Regions from separate parts of the Nonomuraea sp. NPDC050663 genome, predicted to be linked through region 1. Evidence: riboswitches for the same ligand, from Rfam matches in the RefSeq annotation. Region 1 holds a riboswitch; each other region holds the start of a gene.
What was found. Region 1 has a riboswitch for thiamine pyrophosphate ahead of ACIBH1_RS18720 (TenA family protein). Riboswitches for the same ligand answer to the same signal wherever they lie in the genome.

Region 1 (5,693 bases):
TGACCGCCGCTCCCATCGCGGTGAGCGGCGACGGTCATCATGTCGCCTATGTCGGCCGCTCCAACAAAACGCTTTATGTCTGGAAAATGGGTGACAAACCAATCACCGTCCCCGGCGCCACGGCAAGCACCCTGAAACTCTCGCAGAACGGCGGCCTCCTGGCCGCCGGAGACGGCGACGCCGTCCAGGTCGTCGACACCGCCACCGGGAGGACCCTGTGGCGGGCGGCCGAGCGGTTCGCGGGCTTCGGGGGAAGCCTCACCCTCACCAGGCGGCAGACCGCCGACCAGACGACAGAGCTCACCGTCCGCTCCCCCGCGGGAGCCGTCCTGAGGCGGGTCGTCCCGCCGCAGGTCGTGGCGGCCAACCAGCCGCTGGCCCTGAGCCCGGACGGCAGGCACGTCGCGCTCACCGTCAACCGCCTGCTGTTCGTCTACGACCTGGCCGCCGACCAGGTGCGCGCGGGCGTGCCCGTCAAACTGCCCGAGGACGTCTCGGCGATCGACTGGACCGGGACCGACACCCTGACCGTCCACGCCGAGCGCGCCAAGAAGGTAACGGTCATGACCTACGACGTCCGCACGGGGGCGGGCCAGGTCAGGGAGTCCTACCGGATCAAGGCCGACGCCTTCACGGCCGAGTTCTGCGGAGGCTGACGATGCGCCGCCTCCTCATCCTCTGCCTGCTCCTCACGGCCTGCACGGCGCAGCCGCCGCCCAGGGCCGCCGCGCCGCCCGACCCGGTCCGCCTCGCCTACGGGACCGGCTGCATCGACTCGTGCTCCCCCTGGACGCTGCTGCGGCGCTCGGGCAGGACCGAGCGCTTCCACGAGGCCAGGGCGCGGCCTGACGAGGAGATGAGCACCGGCCGCGCACCCCTGTCGGTGTCGGCCGACGGCCTCGTCCTCGCCTACTACCGCGACACGCGGCTCACGGTCCGCCATCTGACCGGCGCCGTCGTCGATCTCGGCCCTGTCCCCTTCGAGTTCCTGACGCTCTCGCCTGACGGCACCCGCCTGATCGGCTCGCGCGAGAACGGCCGGATCGAGCTGTTCGACACGACGACGGGCCGCCGCCTGTGGGTCGCGGACGACTCGGGCGGCGTCGCCTCGGTGAGCGGCGACCGGCTGCTGCTCACCCGGATGACCCTCCTCAACACCACGGACCTGGTCCTGCTCGGCGAGCAGGGCTCGCCGGCGCTCGTCGACACTCCGCCGCAGGTCGTGGCGGCCAACGCCCCGTTCGCCCTCTCCCCTGACGGCACCACGGTGGCCACGCTCGGCGCGGGCACGGGCCGGCTGCGCCTGTACGACCTGCGGACCGGGAAGATCACCCACGAGGCGCAGGCCACGGTGCCCGCCAAGCATCGCGTCGAGCACCTGTACTGGTCGGGCCGGGACGTGCTCACCGCGAGGTCGTGCCGTCGCACCGAGCACGCGGTGTTCCAGATCGACGCGCGCACCGGGCTCACCCGGACCCTGGACGCCTATAAGGCGCCCAAGTATGCCTACGACTGCGGGGAGGGCGAGTAATAGGGCATCTCCCTCATGTGGCGCGCCAGGCCTTAGCCAGATGATGGAAACATGTTCCCCGACATCGAGTACATGGCCATCAAGGGCCACATCGAGGACCTCCACCGCGAGGCCGCCGACGAGCGCCGCGCCCGCCAGGCGGCCGGGCGGCGCCACCACCGATGGGCGCCCAAGCGCCCGAAGGACACGTAGTCCGCTAGGGTGATCCATGACGCGGGGTGCCCTATTTGTCGCTTTGGGGCTGAGAACACACCCGTCGAACCTGATCTAGCTAGTACTAGCGAAGGGAACGTCATGTTCACCGATGACGTCTGGGCCCGCACGAGCACGCTGCTGGCCGCCATCCACGAGCACCCCTTCAACGCCGCCCTCGCCGACGGCACCCTGGACCGCGAGCGCTTCGCGTTCTACATCGTCCAGGACGCCCGCTACCTGGAGGCCTTCGCCAAGGCGCTGGCCACCGCCGCGGTGCGGGCGAGCGATCCCGACGAGATCGCCTTCTGGTCGCAGAGCGCCCACGGCGCCATCGCCGCCGAGCGCACCCTCCACGAGGGCTACATCGAGGAGTACGGCCTGACAGCGGACGACCTGTCCGGTGTGGCGACGTCGCCCACGGCGCTGGCCTACTCCTCCTGGCTGCAGGCCGTCGCGCTCGCCGCGCCGTACGAGGTGCTGGCCGCGGCGGTGCTGCCCTGCTTCTGGGTCTACCAGGACGTCGGCCAGGCGCTCGTCAAGCACAGCGGCGACGACCACCCTTACCGCGCCTGGATCGCCACCTACGCCGACCCGTCCTTCGAGGCCGCCGTCACCCAGGCCCGCGCGATCACCGACCGGCTGGCCGAGCGGGGCGACCGTACGGCCATGGCCGAGGCGTTCGTCAAGGCCACGGAGTACGAGTGGATGTTCTGGGACAGCGCCTGGAAGCTGGAGGCGTGGCCGACGAGCCGGTGGCTCTAGAGCAGCGCGCAGCCGATGTGCACCGGCACCCGCGTCGAGGTGCGGCCTGACAGCACGTCGTAGGCGTAGGCGTAGCCGTTGTACGGCTTGCCGGGCGACGAGCACTCCAGCTTGCCCGTCCGGTAGCCGAAGCTGCCGCCGCCGAAGCCCGCGTTGCGCTTGGCCGTGACCTTGCCCGACCACCACACCGCGTCGTTGTGCGACCAGCGGATGACCATGCGCACCTCGCCGAGGTTGAAGTGGCTGCCGTTGACCTGGATGCGCGGCAGCCGGTTGGCCTCGGGCCGGTAGCCGCTGATCCAGACCTTGGCCAGCACCTTGCGGTCGGAACTCGCCGCGTTGTCGCGCGCGACGCGGTTGCGCATGTCGGTGGTGACGCACACGTCGTCGCCGGCGAAGGCGTTGCGCCAGACGTACGGCACGGCGCACGTGTGGGGGCCGTAGGCGCCCTCGACCCAGCGGCCGGCGGCGTGGTGGTTGTCGGTGGCGACCTCGTCGCGCATCGCCGGCGTCACGCAGACCAGGTCGGCGGCACGGGCCACGCGCCAGACGTAGCCCTGCCGGCAGGTCTCGGGACCGGGTGCGGCCTGGGCCGCGGTGGTGGGCAGCAGCATCCCGGCGGTCAGAGCGGCCAGGGCCAGAGCGGTGCGCTTCATGGCACCGTTATGCACCCGGCCGCTTACAGACGGCCATCTGCAAGTGGCGTGTCAGGGAACCCTGATGATCAGGGCGTCGCCCTGGCCGCCGCCGCCGCACAGGCCGGCCGCGCCGAGCCCTCCGCCGCGGCGCTTGAGCTCGTGGGCGAGGGCGAGCACGATGCGCGCGCCGGAGGCGCCGATCGGGTGGCCGAGCGCGATGCCTCCGCCGTTGACGTTGACCTTGTCCATGTCGATGCCGAGCTCCTTGACCGACTGGAGCACGACGCTGGCGAACGCCTCGTTGATCTCGACCAGGTCGAGGTCGGACGCGGTCAGCCCTTGCTTGCCGAGGGCGTGCTTGATCGCGTTGGCGGGCTGCGACTGCAGAGAGGCGTCGGGGCCGGCGACGTTGCCATGGCGGCCGATCTCGGCGAGCCACGGCAGGCCGAGCTCCTCGGCCTTGGCCTTGGACATGACGACCACAGCGCAGGCGCCGTCGGAGATCTGCGAGGCGGAACCGGCGGTGATCGTGCCGTCGGCGGCGAAGGCGGGACGCAGGCGGGCCAGGGTCTCGGCGGTCGTGTCGCCGCGCACGCCCTCGTCGTCCTTGAACAGGCCCTTCTTCGGGATGTCGACGGGGACGATCTCGTCGTCGAAGACGCCGTTCTTGATCGCGGCGGCGGCGAGCTGGTGGGAACGGGCGGAGAAGGAGTCCTGCTCCTCGCGGCCGATGCCCAGGCGGCTGTTGTGCCGCTCGGTCGACTCGCCCATCGCGCACTGGTCGAAGGCGCAGAACAGGCCGTCGTGCGCCATCGAGTCGACCACCTGGCTGTTGCCGTACTTCACGCCCTTTCGCAGGCCGGGCAGCAGGTGCGGCGCGTTGGTCATGGACTCCATGCCGCCGGCGACCACGATGTCGAACTCGCCCGCGCGGATGAGCTGGTCGGCCATGGCGATCGCGTCGAGGCCGGACAGGCACACCTTGTTGATCGTGAGCGACGGCACGGTCATCGGGATGCCCGCGTTGACGGCGGCCTGGCGGGAGGGGATCTGTCCCGCGCCCGCCTGCAGCACCTGTCCCATGATCACGTACTCGACCTGGTCGCCGGTGATGCCGGACCGCTCCAGCGCCGCCTTGATGGCGATTCCGCCCAGGTCGGTGGCGGACAGGCCGGACAGGGAACCGAGCAGCTTTCCGATCGGCGTGCGAGCTCCGGCGACGATGACGGAACCAGACATGGGGACCTCCACTGGCATCAATGCGGCGTCCTTTGCCACGATAGTCGCATGCTGCTGCGCATCGATCACGTCGGCATCGCCTGCCACGATCTAGAGGCGAAGATCAAGCTGTTCTCCGAGCTGTTCGAGCTCGAGGTCGTCGCCCGGGAGGTGAACGAGGAGCAGGGCGTCAAGGAGGCCATGCTCCGCGTCTCCGGCGACTCATACATCCAGCTCCTCGAACCCCTGTCCCCCGACTCGCCCGTCGGCAAGTTCCTCGCCAAGCGCGGCGAGGGTGTCCATCATGTGGCCTTCGGGGTAGGGGACGTCTCCGACACCATGGAGCAGATCGCGGCCAAGGGTGTCAGGCTGCTCGACGAGAAGCCACGTCACGGCTCCATGGGCTCCTCCATCGCGTTCCTTCATCCGAAGGACGTGGGAGGAATGCTGACGGAGCTGGTCCAGGGGGCCAAGCCTGCGGTCTAGCACCGGTTCCGGCCGCAAACGCAAATAACGTTCACAAGTAACGGGTAACGCAGATAGTCGGACGGGGCCTCGTACGTGCCAACAGCGGAGTACGCTGGCTTTCCACCGGACATGGGAGCCTGGCTGTCGAGCCATGGCTCCCGGCTCGGGTGCCCCGAACCCCCCGTCCGGCACGTGTAGCCGTCTCGACAACCCAGGATCGAGCCTCCATGCAGTCCGACATCGACGCCCAGCTCAACAACTTCTTCGAGGACGCCCCCGCGCGCGAGTTCGACGTGGTGCTCCGTGGTTACGACCGGCACCAGGTCCACGATCACCTGAAGCAGCTCGACGGCGAGCTGCGAACGGCCCGCGAACAGGTCACCGCACTCCAGCGTGACCTGGGCGACTCCCAGCGCCAGCTCCAGGAGCAGGAGCGGCCGACCTACTCCGGTCTCGGCGCCCGCATCGAGCAGTTGCTGCGCCTGGCCGAGGAACAGGCGACCGAGCTCGTGCAGGCCGCCAGGTCGGAAGCCAACGAGATCAAGGCTGCCGCCAAGGTGGAGGCCGCCGACATGCGCGCCGCCGCCGAGAGCGAGGCCGCCTCCGTGCGCGCGCAGGCTTCCCGGGAGGCGGAAGAGGCGCGCACCACGGCCGAGCGCGAGGCCGACGAGACCCGCTCCACCGCCCGCCGCGAGGCCGACGAGCTCACCGCGATCACCGAGCGTGAGGTCGCCAAGCTGCGCGCCACCGCCGACCACGAGGTCGCCGAGAAGCGCGCCGACGCCGAGCGCGAGATCGCCAAGCTCCGCACCACCACCGAGCGCGAGGTCGCGCAGCTGCGCGCCTCGACCAAGCGCGAGCGCGACGAGGTCCTCACCACC
Region 2 (5,693 bases), on a different contig from region 1:
GCCGAGCCGCACGTGATGGTGGGCATGGTCGCCCACCTGGTCGGCCTGGTGCAGCTCATCGCCGCCATCCTGTACTGGCGTCCGGGCCGCGGCGCGGGCTGGCCGGCCCTGGCCAGCCTCGGCCTGTTCCTCCTGGGCATCGCCCAGCACTTCGTGCTCGGCATCGGCCTCAACGTGCACGTGCCCAACGGGGTGCTGCTGTTCGGCCTCATCCTGGTGCTGCTGGTGTGGTCCTGGTCCCCCCGGGCCGCAGTCAGGCGCTGAGCGCCAGGGGCAGGGTCCCGAACGGCACGGGCCCGACCGCTCGGACCCTCCCGCTCGGATCCGACGGCCCAGACCCGACGGCCCAGACCCGACGACAGGGCCCGGCGGCACGTCCCCGATGGCGTGGGCCCGATGGCGTGGGCCCGACCGTGGGGTGGAGCGCCAGGCCCGGGCGGGAACGCCGTCAGGCTCACGTGCCACGGAGGCGGCCCTCGCGCTGCGCATCCCCGCTGATGACCCCTGAATCCCTCACCGCCGCTCGGATAGGCTGGCAGCGTGTTCGTGAAGATCTGCGGGCTGCGCGAGCCCGAGCACATCGAGGCCGCCGTAGAGGCGGGCGCCGACGCCATCGGCTTCATGCTGACCGTCAGCCCCCGCCGCGTCGAGCCGGAGCGCGCCGCCGAGCTGGCCGCGCTCGTGCCCGGCCATGTGCTGACCGTCGGCGTCTTCCACGGGGAGAGCCCCGACGAGGTACGGCAGGCGGCGCGGGCGTCGGGTGTGCGGGCGATCCAGCTCCACGGCCGTCACCCGCATCAGGACTTCATCGACCTGAAGGACCTCGGCCTGCCCCTGCTGCGAGCGGTGCCGTTCGACTCCGACCTGCGGTGCGGCGCGTTCGGCGAGGACATGCTGCTGGTCGACGCCCCGCGGGCGGGATCCGGCGAGCCGTGGGACTGGGCGGCGGTCCGCGACCGCGCCACAGGGAAGTGGCTGCTGGCGGGCGGCCTCAACCCGTCGAACGTGGCCGAGGCCGTGGCGGCCGCGCGGCCGTGGGGTGCGGACGTCTCCAGCGGGGTGGAGGTGTCGAGAGGCATCAAGGACGGTGCGCTGATCCGCGCCTTCGTCGCCGCCGCCCGCGGCGCGGCCTGAGAGCCCGGCCCCCGTCGGGCCCCCGGCCGCACCGCGGACAGGCGTTTCAGGACCCGGCTCCGCTGGGGGAGGGTTCGAAGCCGGGTCCAGCTTTGGGGAGGCTCAGGCCAGCGGAGGCCGGACCGGGGCTGCCAGGTCCGGGGTGGCCGGGTTTGGGGCTGCCAGGTCCGGGGCTGCCAAGTCTGCGGTGGGCGCGTCCGGCGTGGGCCTGCCTGCGATAGGCGCGTCCCGCGTGGGCCTGCCTGCGGTGGGTGCGTCCGGCGTGGGCTCGCCTGCGATGGGCGCGTCCCGTGTAGGCCCGTCTGCGGTGATCTCGTCCAATGCGCCGTGGTCTGGCGCGGGTCGGTCCGCGGCCAGCGAACCCGCGTGTGCCTCGCCGGCGGGTGTCAGGGCGAGGTAGAGTCGGCCGCCGCTGTCGGTGAACTGTGCCGCCTTGGCGCGCATGCCGTCCGCCAGGGCGGCGGTGTCGGTGAGGCCGCGCTCCTCGGCGTAGCGGCGCACGTCCTGGGTGATCCGCATGGAGCAGAACTTCGGCCCGCACATCGAGCAGAAGTGGGCCGTCTTGGCCGGCTCGGCGGGGAGGGTCTCGTCGTGGAAGGCGCGCGCGGAGTCCGGGTCGAGCGACAGGTCGAACTGGTCCTGCCACCGGAACTCGAAGCGCGCCTGCGACAGCGCGTCGTCCCGGGCCTGCGCCCGGGGGTGCCCCTTGGCCAGGTCGGCCGCATGGGCGGCGATCTTGTAGGTGATCACCCCGGTCTTGACGTCGTCCTTGTCGGGCAGGCCCAGGTGTTCCTTCGGGGTGACGTAGCAGAGCATCGCGGTGCCGTACCAGCCGATCATGGCCGCGCCGATGCCCGAGGTGATGTGGTCGTAGCCCGGCGCGATGTCGGTGACCAGGGGGCCAAGCGTGTAGAAGGGCGTGTCGGCGCACAGTTCGCGCTGCAGCTCCACGTTCTCCTTGATCTTGTGCATCGGCACGTGTCCCGGGCCTTCGATCATGACCTGGACGTCGTGGGCGTGCGCGATGGCGGTGAGCTCGCCGAGGGTGCGCAGTTCGGCGAACTGGGCCTCGTCGTTGGCGTCGGCGATGGAGCCGGGCCGCAGGCCGTCGCCGAGGGAGAAGGCCACGTCGTAGGAGGCGAGCAGCGCGCACATGTCCTCGAAGTGTTCGTACAGGAACGATTCGCGGTGGTGGGCCAGGCACCAGGCGGCCATGATGGAGCCGCCGCGCGAGACGATGCCGGTCGTGCGGCGGGCGGTCAGCGGCACGTACGCGAGCCGTACGCCGGCGTGCACGGTGACGTAGTCGACGCCCTGCTCGCACTGCTCGACGAGGGTGTCGCGGTAGATCTCCCACGACAGGGCCGCCGGGTCGCCGCCGGCCTTCTCCAGCGCCTGGTAGAGGGGGACGGTGCCGATCGGCACCGGGGAGTTGCGGATGATCCACTCGCGGGTGGTGTGGATGTCGCGGCCGGTCGACAGGTCCATCACGGTGTCGGCGCCCCACCGGGTGGCCCAGGTCAGCTTCTCCACCTCCTCGGCGACGCTCGACGTCACCGCGGAGTTGCCGATATTGGCGTTGATCTTGACGAGGAAGTTCCTGCCGATGATCATCGGCTCCGACTCGGGATGGTTGACGTTGGCCGGGATGATGGCGCGCCCCGAGGCCACCTCCTCGCGCACGAACTCGGGCGTCAAACCCTCGCGGATCGCCACGAACTCCATCTCACGGGTGATCTGCCCGCGCCTGGCGTAGGCGAGCTGCGTGACCGGGCGGCCGGTCGCCCTGAGCGGTCGGTGCGGGTCGCCCGGGAAGGTCTCGGTGGCGCGGCGGGCCCAGGCGTCCTGGTCCTTGAAGCCGTCGTCGATCGGCCGCGTCCGGCGGCCGACGTAGCGGGCCACGTCGCCGCGCTCCAGGATCCACTCCTCGCGCAGCCGGGGCAGGCCGGAGCGGATGTCGTGCCCCTGGGGACCGGAGGTGTCGTACAGGTCGAGGTGGGAGCCGTCCGACAGGCTCACCCGGCGCATGGGCACCCCATCGATGTGGATCTTCGAAGAACGCGCGTCACCCATCACGCAAACTCCCTTCGCCGGCATTACCCGGATCAGGTTCAAGCGGTCGGCGGCCGTCACAGCCGTCCTCTCAGCCCGGTTCGCCGGGCTCCCGCGTTCGGTCGAGTGATATTGAACGTGGTGATCGCCGGTTAGGCAACCCCGGCCACCTCGACCTGGGGTTCCCACGCAGTAGGGTCGAAGCCGTGAGTGAGATTTCGGCCGAGGATCGCGTGTGGACCATTCCGAACATCCTGAGCTTCCTCAGGTTGCTCGGCGTCCCGGTCTTCCTGTGGCTGGTGCTGGGCCCCAAGGCAGACGGCTGGGCGATCGCCCTGCTCATCGCCGCGGCCTTCACCGACTGGCTCGACGGCAAGATCGCCCGCGCGTTCAACCAGACCAGCCGCCTGGGCCGCATCATCGACCCGGCGGCCGACAAGCTCTACGTCTTCGCGACCATCCTGGGGCTGGCGCTGCGTGAGGTCATCCCGTGGTGGCTGGTGGCGATCATCCTGGGCAGGGAGCTGTTCGTGGCGAGCTTCGCCCCGATCCTGCGCAAGTACGGCTACCGCGCCCTCCAGGTGCACTTCCTGGGCAAGGCGGCGATGGCCAACCTCATGTACGCCTTCCCGCTGCTGTTCCTGGCCTCGCACACCGGCACGTGGTACGCCGATCTCTCCCGCATCATCGGCTGGTCCTTCACTGTCTGGGGCGTGGGTCTGTACTGGTGGGCGGGGCTGCTGTATGTGGTACAGGTACGACAGCTCGTAGGCGCCGCGAAAGCCGTCCAGAACACGAAGGAGTGATCGGGTGAAGGCGGTCGTCATGGCGGGCGGGGAAGGCACTCGGCTGCGCCCGATGACCGCCAACCAGCCCAAACCGCTGCTTCCCGTCGTCAACCGCCCGATCATGGAACACGTGCTGCGCCTGCTCAAGCGGCACGGGCTCACCGAGACCGTCGTCACCGTGCAGTTCCTGGCCGCCCTGGTGCGCTCCTACTTCGGCGACGGCGACGAGCTGGACATGACCCTCCACTACGCCACCGAGGACCTGCCCCTCGGTACGGCAGGCAGCGTGAAGAACGCCGCCAGCCGCTTACGCGACGACAGCTTCCTGGTCATCTCCGGCGACGCCCTCACCGACATCGACCTGTCTGACATGATCCGCTTCCACCGCGAGAACTCCGCGCTGGTCACCATCGGGCTCAAGCGGGTGCCCAACCCGCTGGAGTTCGGCATCATCATCGTCGACGAGGCCGGGCGCATCCAGCGTTTTCTGGAGAAGCCCACCTGGGGCCAGGTCTTCTCCGACACCGTCAACACCGGCATCTACGTCATGGAGCCGGAGATCCTCGACGAGGTGCCCGACGGCCAGGCCGTCGACTGGGCCTCCGACGTCTTCCCCAAGCTCCTGGAGCGCGGCGCCCCGCTGTACGGCTACGTCGCCGACGGCTACTGGGAGGACGTCGGCACGCACGAGAGCTACCTCAAGGCCCAGGCCGACGCCCTGGCCGGGCGGGTCAAGCTCGACATCGGCGGCTTCGAGCTGTCGCCGGGCGTCTGGGTGGCCGAGACGGCCGCCGTCGACCCGGAGGCGGTGCTCAAGGGCCCGCTGCTGATCGGCGACTACGCCAAGGTGGAGGCGGGCGCCGAGTTACGCGAATACACCGTGCTCGGCGACAACGCCGTCGTGCGCGAGGGCTCGTTCCTGCACCGGGCGGTGGTCCACGACAACGTCTACCTCGGGCCGGGCACGAACCTGCGCGGATGCGTCATCGGCAAGAGCACCGACGTGATGACGGGCGCCCGCATCGAGGAGAACGCCGTCATCGGCGACGAGTGCGTCATCGGCGCCGAGGCGTACGTCTCCAGCGGCGTCAAGATCTACCCGTTCAAGACGGTCGAGGCGGGCGCGGTGGTCAACACCAGCGTCATCTGGGAGTCGCGCGGCCAGGCCAGCCTGTTCGGCCGGCGGGGCATCAGCGGGCTGGTCAACGTCGAGATCACCCCTGAGCTGTGCGTACGGCTGGCCAGTGCCTACGCCACCACCCTGAAGAAGGGCGAATCGGTCGTCACCTCCCGTGACGCCTCCCGCGCGGCCAGCGCGCTGAAGCGGGCGGTCATCAGCGCCCTGACGGCCAGTGCCATCAACGTCATCGACCTGGAGGCCGCGCCGCTGCCGGTTACGCGCTTCTACACCTCCCGCAAGCCCACGAGCGGCGGCATCGCGCTGCGCACCACGGCGGGCGACCCGCAGAGCGTCGACATCGTCTTCCTCGACTCCGAGGGCGCCGATCTGGCCCCGGCCACGCAGCGCAAACTGGAGCGCGTCTACTCGCGCCAGGAGTTCCGCCGCGCCTTCCCCGGCGAGATAGCCGAGCTGTCCTACCCGGCGCGCGCCATCGAGGACTACGCCCACGAGCTGCTGCGATGCGTCGACATGAGCGGCGCCGACGAGCTCAAGGTCGTGGTCGACTGCGCCGGCGGCACCTCCTCGCTGGTCATGCC
Region 3 (5,693 bases), on a different contig from region 1:
CCCGCAGCTGCTGGTCCGCACCGTCGAAGGCGCGACCGGGCTGCGCATCGACAACTACATGGAGATCGGCTTCGCCGGCTTCGTGGGCATCGTCGACGCCGTCGGCGGCGTCGAGATCAACGTCACCGAGGCGATCAACGACCCGAAGGCCGGGCTCAAGCTCAAGAAGGGCAAGCAGATCCTGTCGGGCGGCGAAGCCCTCGGCTACGTCCGCACCCGCTACAACGGCGCGCTGCCCGACTACGAGCGCACCAAGCGGCAGCGCCAGTTCCTGGGCGCCGTCGTCAAGAAGGCCGCGAGCCCCGGCGTGCTGATCAACCCGTTCACCTCGATCCCGCTGGCGACGGCCGCGACGGACTCGGTCGACGTGAGCGAGGGCACCGGCGCGTTCGACCTGCTGTCGCTGGGGCTGGCCATGGGCGACAGCCCGGTCACCACGGTGGTGCCCTTCGGCGGCACCGAGCAGGTCGCCGGCGGCGAGGGCGTCAAGTGGGACAGGACCAGGGCGCTGGCGCTGTTCAACGCGCTGGCGGAGGACAAGCCCGTGCCCAAGGAAGCGCTCCAGGTCAACTGAGTCTTTCAAGCGGTACGGCTGGCGCGGCCGTACCGCTTGAAGGTCGTCAGGACGCGCCCGCCGCCACCACGGCGGCCACCGCGCCCGCCATGATCGCCGCCTGGATGGAGGCGATCGTCTTGGCCACCGCCGCGCCCGCCCACTCGCCTTCGGCGATCTCCTTGATGCGCTTCTTGTCGGCGCCGGGGAAGGCCTTGCGCTCCAGCTTGACGGCGTGCATGACGGCGACCAGGACCGCCGTGCGCGGGTCGGGGTCGCTCCCGCCCAGCGCGCTGGCGATCCGCTCGCGCACGCCCGCCTCGATGGTGCCGTCGGCCTCCGGCCAGCGCTTCGACGGGAAGATCCCCAGCACCTTGCCCTGCTGCTCGGTCAGCACCCCGGCGTCGGCCAGCCGGGTGAGCAGCCGGTCGCGCAGCTTGCCCGCGTGCAGCCTGTTGACCCACCAGTCGGGCTTGCGCTGCTTGGTCTCCTCGACGATCCTGGCCAGCGCCCGGTCGAGCTCGCCGTCACCCACGGGCGTGGGGTCCTTGACCACCACGTGCTTGCCCTCGAGGTCGATCCGCTCGCCCAGGGCCAGCTCGGCCAGGAGCGCGCCGCCGAGCGCGAGGTTGAGGGAGGTCGAGTCGACGAGTTGCTTGCCGGCTTCCTCGCTGTGGGCGAGGAGGAGGAGTTCCTCCGCAATCGTGACGCTCATGCCGCGTAGTTTTCCACAGGCTGTGGACCATAATCTGGATGCATGCCGGAACTTCCCGAAGTGGAGTCGCTCACAGAGTTCCTCCGCGATCGTGCCGTCGGACACACCGTGGTCGGAGTCGACGTGGTCGGCTTCCAGGCTCTCAAGACCTTCGACCCGCCCGTCAGCGCGCTCGGCGGCCTGGAGATCACCGGGGTCAGCAGGCACGGCAAGTTCCTCGACCTCGACTGCGACGGGCTGCACCTGGTGATCCACCTGGCCAGGGCGGGCTGGTTGCGGTGGAAGGAAGACCTGTCGGGCGCCAAACCGGTACGACCGGGCAAGGGCCCGCTCGCCGTGAGAGTACGGCTCTCGCCGAACGAACTGGGCCTGGCTCCCGGCTTCGAGCTCACCGAGGCGGGCACGCAGAAACGCCTGGCCGTCTACGTGGTCAAGGATCCCGCCGAGGTCCCGGGGGTGGCCGCGCTCGGCCCCGACCCGCTGGCGCCGGAGTTCACCGTGGCCAAGCTGCAGGAGATCCTGGGCGGCAACCGCACGCAGATCAAGGGACTGCTGCGCGACCAGAAGGTGATCGCCGGCATCGGCAACGCCTACTCCGACGAGGTGCTGCACGCCGCGAAGATGTCACCCTTCAAGATCGCGGCGTCGCTCACCCCCGAGCAGGTCGCCGACCTGCACGAGGCCATCGTGACCACGCTGCGCGACGCGGTCGAGCGCGCTCACGGCCTGGCCGCCAAGGACCTGAAGGCGGAGAAGAAGTCGGGCCTGCGCGTGCACAACCGCGCCGGGCAGCCCTGCGACGTCTGCGGCGACACCATCCGCGAGGTGTCGTTCGCCGACTCCTCGCTGCAGTATTGCCCCACCTGCCAGACCGGCGGCAAGCCCTTGGCCGACCGCCGCATGTCCAAGCTGCTGAAGTGAGAAACTAGGACCCATGACGGTTCCCGAGATCCAGGCGCGTGAAGTGCCCGATGACGCCTACCTGCTCGATGTGCGCGAGCAGATGGAGTGGGTGTCAGGCCACGCGCCGAAGGCCGTGCACATCCCGCTCGGCGAGTTGCAGGCGAGGGTCGACGAGGTGCCCGCGGGCGAGACCGTCTACGTGATCTGCCGGGTGGGCGGGCGCTCCTACAACGCCGCGGCCTGGCTCAACCACATCGGCCGCCAGGCGATCAACGTCGACGGAGGCATGCAGGCCTGGGACGCCGCGCAGCTCCCGATGGTCAGCGAGACCGGCCAGGACCCGTTCGTCGCCTAGCGCATACCTCCGACATACCGCCGACTCCTACGGTGTTGGGCACCTGTCCAAGATCGAAGGAGTCGACATGAAGTTGAGATCCGTGTCCGCGCTGGCGGCGGGAGTCCTCATGGCGTTGACGGGCCTGGTCGTCACCGCTCCCGCGGCCTCGGCCGCCAGCGTTTCCGGGTGTGACAGCTCGAGGGTTACGGAGCACTACCTCGGCTGGGTGAAGGCCCGGGTCGTCATGTCGCGTGGCTGTGACGTCAAGTCCGGCTCCAACACCTACCGCAACCAGGACTTCGTCTCCTTCTCCCTCAAGGACACCAAGTGCGACAAGTCCGGTGTCCGGATCACCATCCACCGGGGGGACCTCGCGCTGTGGACGAAGTACAACGGCTCCGGGTGCGACGAGACCGTCACGGGGACAGGGTGGACCGGCGCCCAGTCCGGCAAGTGGTACGTCAATTTCAGCGGCGACAAGTACGGCCAGACCCCGAAGGTCACGATCAGCTAGCCCGAGTGGCCTAAAGCGGGGCGAATGGTGCATCATTGGCACCAAAATCAACGCGGGAGCTTGGGGCAACCAGGCTGAGAGGGCGACTACGGCTGTCGCCGACCGCATGAACCTGTCCGGGTAATGCCGGCGTAGGGAGAGTGTGATGACGCGCGTCGTCGATCAGCATCATGCCGAAGTCCCGCTGACCCTCGAGGGCGCGCCGCCCAAGGTGCTCGGCGTGCTCGACCAGGGTGCGCTCTGGGCCAACCTGGCCGTCAGCCTGCTGGGCTTCTCCGGAGCGCTCGCCCTGGTCAACGCGGCCCAGGGGGCCCCGCTCAGTCTGGCCGCGGCGCTGACGGCCACCGTCGTCGGCAGCCTGATCGGCACCGTGATGGTGGCGCTGTCGGCCATCCCCGGCACCCAGACGGGCCGGCCCTCGATGGTCCTGCTGCGCGGCCTGTTCGGGGCCAAGGTGTCGTACGTGCCCACGGTGCTGAACGTGGTCCAGATGCTCGGCTGGGGGGCCTTCGAGCTGTGGGTCATCGCCATCGGCTGCCAGGCGATCTTCGGCGACGCCGTGCCGTACGCGGTGTGGGTCATCGCGGCCGGGGTGCTGACCACGGTGCTGACGATCTGGCCGCTCGGCGCGATCCGGGTGCTGCGGCGCTACGTGACCATCGCGGTGATCATCGCGTTGGCCTACTACGCCTGGCGGTTCCTCGGCCAGGCGCCGCCGCAGTCGGGCGGCTCGTGGACCGGGTTCGGCCCCGCGGTCGACTACGTGATCGCCCTGTCGGTGTCGTGGGTGCCGCTGGCCGCCGACTTCGCCCGGCACTCGCGCAGCTCCGGCGCCGCCTTCGCCGGGGTGGTCGGCGGCTACACGCTGGCCCAGGTCGCCTGCCTGGGGCTGGGCATCTACGCGGTCGCGCTGACCGGCTCGGGCGACGTCTTCCCCACCTTCGTGGCGGTGCCGCTGGGCGCGCTGTTCTTCGGCATCCTCATCCTGCGCGAGACCGACCAGTCGTTCGCCAACGTCTACTCGACGACCATGTCGCTGCAGAACTTCCTGCCGCGCGTGGACCGGCGTGTCCTGTCGGTGATCGTGGGCGTGATCACGACGCTGATCGCGATCTGGGTCAGCGCCGACACCTACGCGTCGTTCCTGTCGGTGATCGGCGCCGTGTTCGTGCCGATGTTCGCCGTGCTCGCGGTCGACTACTTCGTCCTGGGCGGCAGGGCGCGCTGGAACACCGACGAGGACGCGCCCTCGCGCTGGTCGATGCTGATCCCGTGGGCGCTCGGCTTCGTCGCCTACTGGCTGACGACCTCGGCCGCGACGGTCGCGGGCTGGGACTCCTTCTGGACAGGCGTGCGCGACGCGATCGGCTTCGAGCGCCAGCCGTGGATGAACGGCGCGCTCGGGGCCTTCGTCGTCGCGGCGCTGGTGACGCTGCTCATCGGGCTGCTGCGCGGCTCTCGACGGTGAGCAGATGACGCTTGGCGGCGGCGCCTCCGGCGTAGCCGCCGTCGTCGGCGATGCGGTGGCAGGGCACGACCACGCACACGGGATTGGTCTGCAGCGCGTTGCTCACGGCGTGGAGCGCCTGCGGCCGCCCGATGCGCTCGGCGAGCGCCGCGTGGGTGGTCGTGGTGGAGTACGGCACGGCGACCATCATCTTGAGCACCGTGCGCGCGAACGGAGTGGCGAGTTGCAGGTCGGCGGAGAGGGTGAAGGTGCGAAGGCGCCCGGAGAAGTAGGCGTCGAGCTCGCGCCGCACCGGGTCGAGCCGGCGCGCGTCGGCGCCGATCGTGCCGCCGACCACGCGGCTGATGCGTTCGAAGACCACGTGCTCGTCCTCGTAACTGCAGGCCACGACGCCGCGGTTGGACGCCGCCAGCACGAGCGTGCCCACGGCGCCGGCGTAGGTGCCGAAGGCGATGTCGGGCGGACCATCGCCCCGGTAGGTGGGTGAGGTGACCCGCAACAGGGCTTCGAGGTCAGACATGGTGACGGCAGCGTATCGGACCATAGTGCCTGCGGAGCGCTCACGACCTCGGCAGTATGGAGATGTGAGTGGCGACTGGGATGACAGCTTGGCCGAGGCCGTGCTGTCCAGCTCGCCCAACGCGGTGGTGGCGCTCGACCGCGACCAGACGGTCCTGATGTGGAATCCCGCCGCGGAACGACTGTTCGGCTGGACGGCCGACGAGATGGTCGGCCGCAGGGCCCCGATCGTGCCGGAGGAGCTCACGGCCGAGCACAACGCCGTGCTCGAAAGGGTGCGCACCGGCGGCCAGGTCTCGCTGCGCACCAAGCGGTTCCGCCGCGACGGCACCCTGCTCGACCTGCGGGTCGACACCAGCGCGTTGTGCCAGGGCACCTCGGTGGTGGGTTACGTGTGCGTGCACCACCTGGTGCGCGACGACATCGCGGCGCGCAGCCGCGGAGCCAGGCGGGCGCAGCTGGTGCGCAAGCTGACCGACGTGGTCGGCGACATCAACGCGGCCCTGGAGCTACCGGCGGTGCTCGACAGGATCGCCGCCAGCCTGACCGAGCTGACCGGCGCCGACGCCGGGGGATTCGTGCTCATCGAGGGCGACCGGTTGCGCCTGGTGGCCTCGCACCAGCTGCCCGAGCAGCTCAAGGACGCCACGGCCGACCTGGACACCAGCCTCGTCGGCAAGCTGA
Region 4 (5,693 bases), on a different contig from region 1:
CGAGATCTTCACCGCCGCCGCCTCGCTGGAGCTCCTGCAGGCCAGCGCGCTGGTCCACGACGACGTGATGGACTCCAGCGACCTGCGCCGCGGCAAGCCCTCGGCCCACCGCCGCTTCGAGGCGCTGCACGCCGAGTCGGGCTGGTACGGCTCGGCCGAGCAGTTCGGCGTCGGCTCGGCCATCCTGCTGGGCAACCTGCTGCTCATCTGGTCGGGCGAGATGTGGCGCACCAGCGGCCTGCCGCCCGCGGCCCTGGCCGCCGCGCAGCCGGTGCACGACCACATGCGCACCGAGCTCATGTGCGGGCAGTACCTCGACCTGCTGGAGCAGGCCCACGGCGAGAACACCTTCGACTCGGCTCTGCGCGTGGCGCTGTACAAGAGCGGCAAGTACTCCGTCGAGCAGCCGCTGCGGCTCGGCCTCACCCTGGGCAACGGCGCGCCCGCCCCGTGGATCGACGAGCTGTGCGTCGGGTACGGCACGCGCGTGGGCATCGCCTTCCAGCTGCGCGACGACGTCCTGGGCGTCTTCGGCGACCCCGTCGAGACCGGCAAGCCCGCCGGCGACGACCTGCGGGAGGGCAAGCGCACCATGCTCGTGGCCCGCACCCTGGCCGCCGCCGCCCCCTCCGAGGCGGCCACCGTCCGCGAGCTGCTGGGCGACCCGGGGCTCGACGCGGCGGGGGTGACCACGCTGCGCGCGATCATCGAGGACACCGGGGCGCTGCAGGAGTGCGAGGACCTCATCGCCGACTACCTGGAGCAGGCACTGACCGCGCTGGACGGCGCGCCGATCACCGACGGCTCGCGGCGGGCGCTCATCGAGCTGGCCATCGCCGCCACGGCGCGCAAGACCTGAGAAGGTCGGGAGCCGCGCAACCAGGAGGCTGCGCGGCTCGAAGAAGGGACCACTTGGCTCAGGCGGCTTGGCTCAGGCGGCTTGGCTCAGGCGTTTGGCGAACTCCGCCGCCGCGGCGCCGGGATCGTCGGCCTCGGTGATCGCCCTGACCACCACGACGCGGCGCACGCCGTACGCCATGACCTCGTCGAGGTTGTCGAGGTCGATGCCGCCGATGCCGAACCACGGCCGCTCGACGCCCAGCCCTGCCGCGTGCCTGAGCAGCGCCGGGCCCGGGGCGTGGCGCCCCGGCTTGGTCGGCGTCGGCCAGATCGGCCCGCAGCAGAAGTAGTCGACCCCCTCCTCCACGGCCGCCGCCGACGCCTCCTCGACGGAGTGCGTGGAGCGGCCGATGAGGATGTCGGGCCCGAGCAGGTCGCGTGCCACCGCCACCGGCAGGTCGTCCTGCCCGAGGTGGAGCACGTCGGGCCGGGCGGCGTAGGCGATGTCTGCGCGGTCGTTGACGGCCAGCAGCTTGCCGTGGCGGTCGCAGGCGTCGCGGAAGACCTCGAGCAGCGCGAGCTCCTCCCGCGCCTCCAGCCCCTTCTCTCGGAGCTGGACGATGTCGACGCCGCCTGCGAGCACCGCGTCGAGGAAGTCGGCCAGGTCGCCGCGCTCCCGTCGTCCGTCGGTGCAGAGGTAGAGCCTGGCGTCAGAAAGCAAGGGCCTGTGCCCGCCGCTTGACCTCGGTGTGCCGGCCGGCCTTGATCGCGTCGATGGGCGCGCCGGGCAGCGACTCGTCGGGCGTGAAGAGCCAGCGCAGCGCCTCGACGTCGTCGTAGCCGGCGTCGAAGAGCACGGTCAGGGTGCCGGGCAACCCCTTCCACACGTCCTTGCCGTCGAGGAGGGCGGCGGGCACCTGCGGCCCGCCGGGGCCCCGTCGTACGCCGAGGAGCTTGTGGTCCTTCAAGAGCTGCTTGGCCCGGCCGATCGTCAGGTCGAGGCGCTTGGCCACTTCGGGGAGAGTCAGCCACTCGTCGACGAGCTGCTCGGTCTCCCGGTCTATCTGTGCAACAGAGAGCGTCACGACACCACAACTACCACATGCCGTCCTTGCTCAAACTACACAGTCTCGTAGAGGTACCTGTGGATCCACCAGCAACGCCACGTCGACATGCTGACCGGATTCGATGACACGGCGGCCCTGGACGAGGTCTCGCGGGCGGTCGACGGTGAGGACGGCGCTCAGCCGGTCGTCGTCGGTGAGCCAGCACGCAGTCCACTTCGGCTCGTGCTCGCCGCGATACACCAGCCTGGCGCCCTGCTGGTCTCCGGCGAACTGGACCATGTGGCCGAACTGCTCCGACCAGAAGTACGGCACCGGGTCGTAGGCCTGCTCCTCGCCGAGGACGGTGGCGGCGGCGACCTCGGGGGCGCTGAGGGCGGTGTCCCAGTGCTCCACCCGCAGGTGGCGGCCGTAGCGGCGCGACCACCAGCTGGCGCAGTCGCCCACGGCGACGACGCCCGGCATGGAGGCGCGCAGGTATTCGTCGGTGACGACGCCGTTGTGCAGGTCGATGTCGGCGTCGGCCAGCCATTCGACGGCCGGGCGCACGCCGATGCCGGTGACCACGACGTCGGCGTCGAGGAACTCGCCGTCGGCCAGCCGTACGCCGCCCTCGTCGACCTCCCTGACCATGGTCCGCAGGCGCAGGTCGATGTTGTCGTACCAGGGCAGGGTGCGCAGGCCGATCTCGGAGCCGAGGACGTGGCTGAGCGGCGCGGGACCGGCCTCGACGACCGTCACGGCGCATCCGGCCTTGCGGGCGGCGGTGGCGACCTCGGCGCCGATCCAGCCGGCGCCGATGACGACCACGCGGGCGCCGGGCACGAACGTCACGCGCAGCAGGTGGGCGTCGTCGATCGTGCGCAGCGTCTGCTGCGGGCCGTCGCCGGGCAGCGTGATCGGGTCGGCGCCGGTGGCGATGATGAGGCGGTCGAAGGGCAGCTCGCCCTCGGTGGTCTCGACGACGCCCTCGCGCAGGCCCTTGGCTGCCACGCCAGGGCGGAAGTCGACCTTCAGCGCCTCGAGGTCGGAGTCGACGGTGGTCGTGTCGCTCTGGCCCATGAGCACCGCCTTCGACAGCGGTGGACGGTCGTAGGGGCGGTGTCTCTCCTGCCCGACCAGGGTGATCTGTCCCTCGAAGCCGCGCCCGCGAAGGGCCTCAACGCTGCGTATCCCGGCCAGACCGGCGCCGACGACCACCACTCGATTCACACTGAGACCCTAACCGGTAGGCTGAAGCCGCAAGACGCGCGGGAGTCCGGCCGAACCGGGCTGAGAGGAAGGCTTCGCGGGCCTTCGACCGCAGACACCTGATCCGGATCATGCCGGCGAAGGGAGCGGACATGGATGTGGTCGTGGGCGGCGGGGTCGCCGGGCTCTCCGTGGCCTGGCGGCTGGCCCGCTCCGGGCGGCCGGTGACGGTCGTCGACCCGGCGCCCGCCTCCGGCGCCTCCCACGCGGCCGCGGGGATGCTCGCCCCGGCCAGCGAGACCGACTACACCGAGGAGTCGCTGCTGCGGCTGGGGGTGGAGTCGCTGCGGCTGTGGCCGTCGTTCGCCGCGGAACTGGCCGCCGACGCCGCGCCCGCCGGGGCAGCGGGGGCGCACGACTGGGCGGCGATGCTCGACTATCGCACCGACGGCACGCTCGACGTGGGCTTCGACGCCGACGACCTGGCGGTGCTCGACGAGCTGGCCTCCTTCATGGACAAGCTCGGCCTGCCCGTGGAGCGCCTGACCGGCCGCCAGTGCCGGCGCCTGGAGCCGATGCTGGCCCCGTCGGTGCGCGGCGGCATCCACGCGCCGCAGGACGCCTGGGTGGATCCCAGGAAGGTCACCGCGGCCCTGCTCAGGGCCATCGACCGCCGGGGCGTGCGCCTGGTGCGCGCCAGGGCGGAGCAGGTACGGCCCGACGCGGTCGTGACGGAGGGCGGCGAGGTCGTCGACGCCGAGCGGGTGGTGCTGGCCGCCGGTGCCTGGAGCAGCAGGCTGGCCGACGTTCCTGTGCGCCCGGTCAAGGGCCAGATCCTGCGCCTGCGCTCCCCCAGGCCGCTGCTGTCCAGGTGCGTGCGCGGCCTGGTGCACGGCCGCCCGGTCTACCTGGTGCCGCGCGGCGACGGCGAGCTGGTCGTGGGCGCGACCCAGGAGGAGCTCGGCTTCGACACCACGGTGACGGCGGGCGGCGTCTACGAACTGCTTCGCGACGCCCGCGAGCTGGTGCCCGGGGTCACCGAGCTGGAGCTGGCCGAGTCGGTGGCGGGCCTGCGCCCCGGCACCCCCGACAACCTTCCCCTGATCGGACCGCACCGGGGCCTGACCCTGGCGACCGGCCATCACCGCGGCGGGGTGCTGCTCGCCCCGCTCACCGCCGCGATCGTCCTGGGCGAGGCGAGCGAGCCGGCCGCGCTGTGCTCACCGGAGAGGTTCACATGAAGTTGACGATCAACGGGTCGGCGCACGAGGTGCCCGCGGGCATCACCGTGGCGCAGGCCGTGAAGAGACTGACCGAGCAGACCTCGGGTGTGGCCGTCGCGGTCAACGACGAGGTGGTACGGCGGGGCGCGTGGGAGTCCACCGCCCTGGACGAAGGAGACAGGGTCGAGGTGCTGACGGCGGTGCAAGGTGGATGACCTGATCATCGCGGGCGAGAAGTTCGCCTCGCGGCTCATCATGGGCACGGGCGGCGCTCCGTCGCTGGAGGTGCTCGACCGGGCGCTGGTCGCGTCGGCGACCGAGCTGACGACCGTGGCGATGCGGCGGCTGGATCCGGGGGTGCGGGGTTCCGTGCTCGATGTCCTGACAAAGCGTGACATCAAGGTGCTGCCGAACACCGCCGGGTGCTTCACCGCGGGCGAGGCCGTCCTGACCGCCCGCCTGGCCAGGGAGGCCCTCGACACCAACTGGGTGAAGCTGGAGGTCATCGCCGACGAGCGCACCCTGCTGCCCGACCCGATCGAGACCTTCGACGCCGCCGAGCAGCTGGTCGCCGACGGCTTCGTCGTCCTGCCGTACATCGGCGACGACCCGGCTCTGGCCCGCAGGCTGGAGCAGGCGGGGTGCGCGGCGGTGATGCCGCTGGGCGCGCCCATCGGCTCGGGCCTGGGCATCCGCAACCCGCACAACATCGAGCTGATCGTCGAGGCCGCCGGGGTGCCGGTCATCCTCGACGCGGGCATCGGCACCGCGAGCGACGCGGCGCTGGCGATGGAGCTGGGCTGCGACGCCGTCCTGCTGGCCACCGCGGTGACCCGCGCCCGCGACCCCGAGCTGATGGCGGGGGCGATGCGCCTGGCCGTGGAGTCGGGGCGCATGGCCAGGCAGGCGGGACGCATCCCGAAACGGCACCACGCGCTGGCGTCGTCGCCGATGGAGTGAGCCCGGGAGGGTGGGGGCCGGGCGGCGGTGGCCTCGGCGTGACCGCCTCTTTGCCCTCACCTCTCACATCCGCCCGAAACAACCTGCGGGAAGGCGCTCCGGCCATCGAAACGGCATCGGTTTCGGATGCTCCTGCCCTCCCGGTGGCAAATCGCCCGTAAACTCGGCTCCGTGGACACGACGACTGCGGACCCCCTCGTCGGGCGGCTACTCGACGGGCGATACCGCGTCGAGTCCCGGATCGCCCGCGGCGGAATGGCGACCGTCTATCTTGCCCTGGACGTCCGGCTCGACCGCACGGTCGCGCTGAAGGTGATGCACCGCTCCCTGGCCGAGGACCCCGCCTTCGTGCGCCGGTTCATCGGCGAGGCCAAGTCGGTGGCGAGCCTGTCTCACCCGAATGTCGTGCACGTCT

Region 2: it holds a riboswitch for thiamine pyrophosphate, as region 1 does, so the genes downstream of both, thiC (phosphomethylpyrimidine synthase ThiC) here and ACIBH1_RS18720 (TenA family protein) in region 1, are expected to answer to the same signal.
Region 3: it holds a riboswitch for thiamine pyrophosphate, as region 1 does, so the genes downstream of both, ACIBH1_RS46065 (purine-cytosine permease family protein) here and ACIBH1_RS18720 (TenA family protein) in region 1, are expected to answer to the same signal.
Region 4: it holds a riboswitch for thiamine pyrophosphate, as region 1 does, so the genes downstream of both, thiO (glycine oxidase ThiO) here and ACIBH1_RS18720 (TenA family protein) in region 1, are expected to answer to the same signal.

Annotation. Positions count from the first base shown of each region.
Region 1 is NZ_JBITGL010000005.1:374,770-380,462, reverse strand. It holds gene ACIBH1_RS18735 (hypothetical protein) at 87-656, shown strand; gene ACIBH1_RS18730 (hypothetical protein) at 659-1,531, shown strand; gene ACIBH1_RS18725 (hypothetical protein) at 1,583-1,723, shown strand; TPP riboswitch at 1,736-1,838, shown strand; gene ACIBH1_RS18720 (TenA family protein) at 1,826-2,488, shown strand; gene ACIBH1_RS18715 (hypothetical protein) at 2,485-3,144, opposite strand; gene ACIBH1_RS18710 (acetyl-CoA C-acetyltransferase) at 3,196-4,365, opposite strand; gene mce (methylmalonyl-CoA epimerase) at 4,414-4,830, shown strand; gene ACIBH1_RS18700 (DivIVA domain-containing protein) at 5,040-5,693, shown strand, end outside.
Region 2 is NZ_JBITGL010000003.1:864,204-869,896, reverse strand. It holds gene ACIBH1_RS12975 (hypothetical protein) at 1-264, shown strand, start outside; gene ACIBH1_RS12970 (phosphoribosylanthranilate isomerase) at 541-1,134, shown strand; gene thiC (phosphomethylpyrimidine synthase ThiC) at 1,237-3,207, opposite strand; TPP riboswitch at 3,200-3,312, opposite strand; gene ACIBH1_RS12960 (CDP-alcohol phosphatidyltransferase family protein) at 3,393-3,992, shown strand; gene ACIBH1_RS12955 (sugar phosphate nucleotidyltransferase) at 3,997-5,693, shown strand, end outside.
Region 3 is NZ_JBITGL010000027.1:43,484-49,176, reverse strand. It holds gene ACIBH1_RS46090 (LCP family protein) at 1-574, shown strand, start outside; gene ACIBH1_RS46085 (GPP34 family phosphoprotein) at 621-1,268, opposite strand; gene ACIBH1_RS46080 (Fpg/Nei family DNA glycosylase) at 1,311-2,189, shown strand; gene ACIBH1_RS46075 (rhodanese-like domain-containing protein) at 2,203-2,526, shown strand; gene ACIBH1_RS46070 (hypothetical protein) at 2,594-3,022, shown strand; TPP riboswitch at 3,065-3,178, shown strand; gene ACIBH1_RS46065 (purine-cytosine permease family protein) at 3,168-4,490, shown strand; gene ACIBH1_RS46060 (methylated-DNA--[protein]-cysteine S-methyltransferase) at 4,459-5,010, opposite strand; gene ACIBH1_RS46055 (PAS domain S-box protein) at 5,009-5,693, shown strand, end outside.
Region 4 is NZ_JBITGL010000002.1:805,845-811,537, reverse strand. It holds gene ACIBH1_RS08530 (polyprenyl synthetase family protein) at 1-859, shown strand, start outside; gene thiE (thiamine phosphate synthase) at 932-1,561, opposite strand; gene ACIBH1_RS08520 (Rv2175c family DNA-binding protein) at 1,551-1,925, opposite strand; gene ACIBH1_RS08515 (NAD(P)/FAD-dependent oxidoreductase) at 1,956-3,116, opposite strand; TPP riboswitch at 3,145-3,258, shown strand; gene thiO (glycine oxidase ThiO) at 3,248-4,336, shown strand; gene thiS (sulfur carrier protein ThiS) at 4,333-4,533, shown strand; gene ACIBH1_RS08500 (thiazole synthase) at 4,526-5,278, shown strand; gene pknB (Stk1 family PASTA domain-containing Ser/Thr kinase) at 5,450-5,693, shown strand, end outside.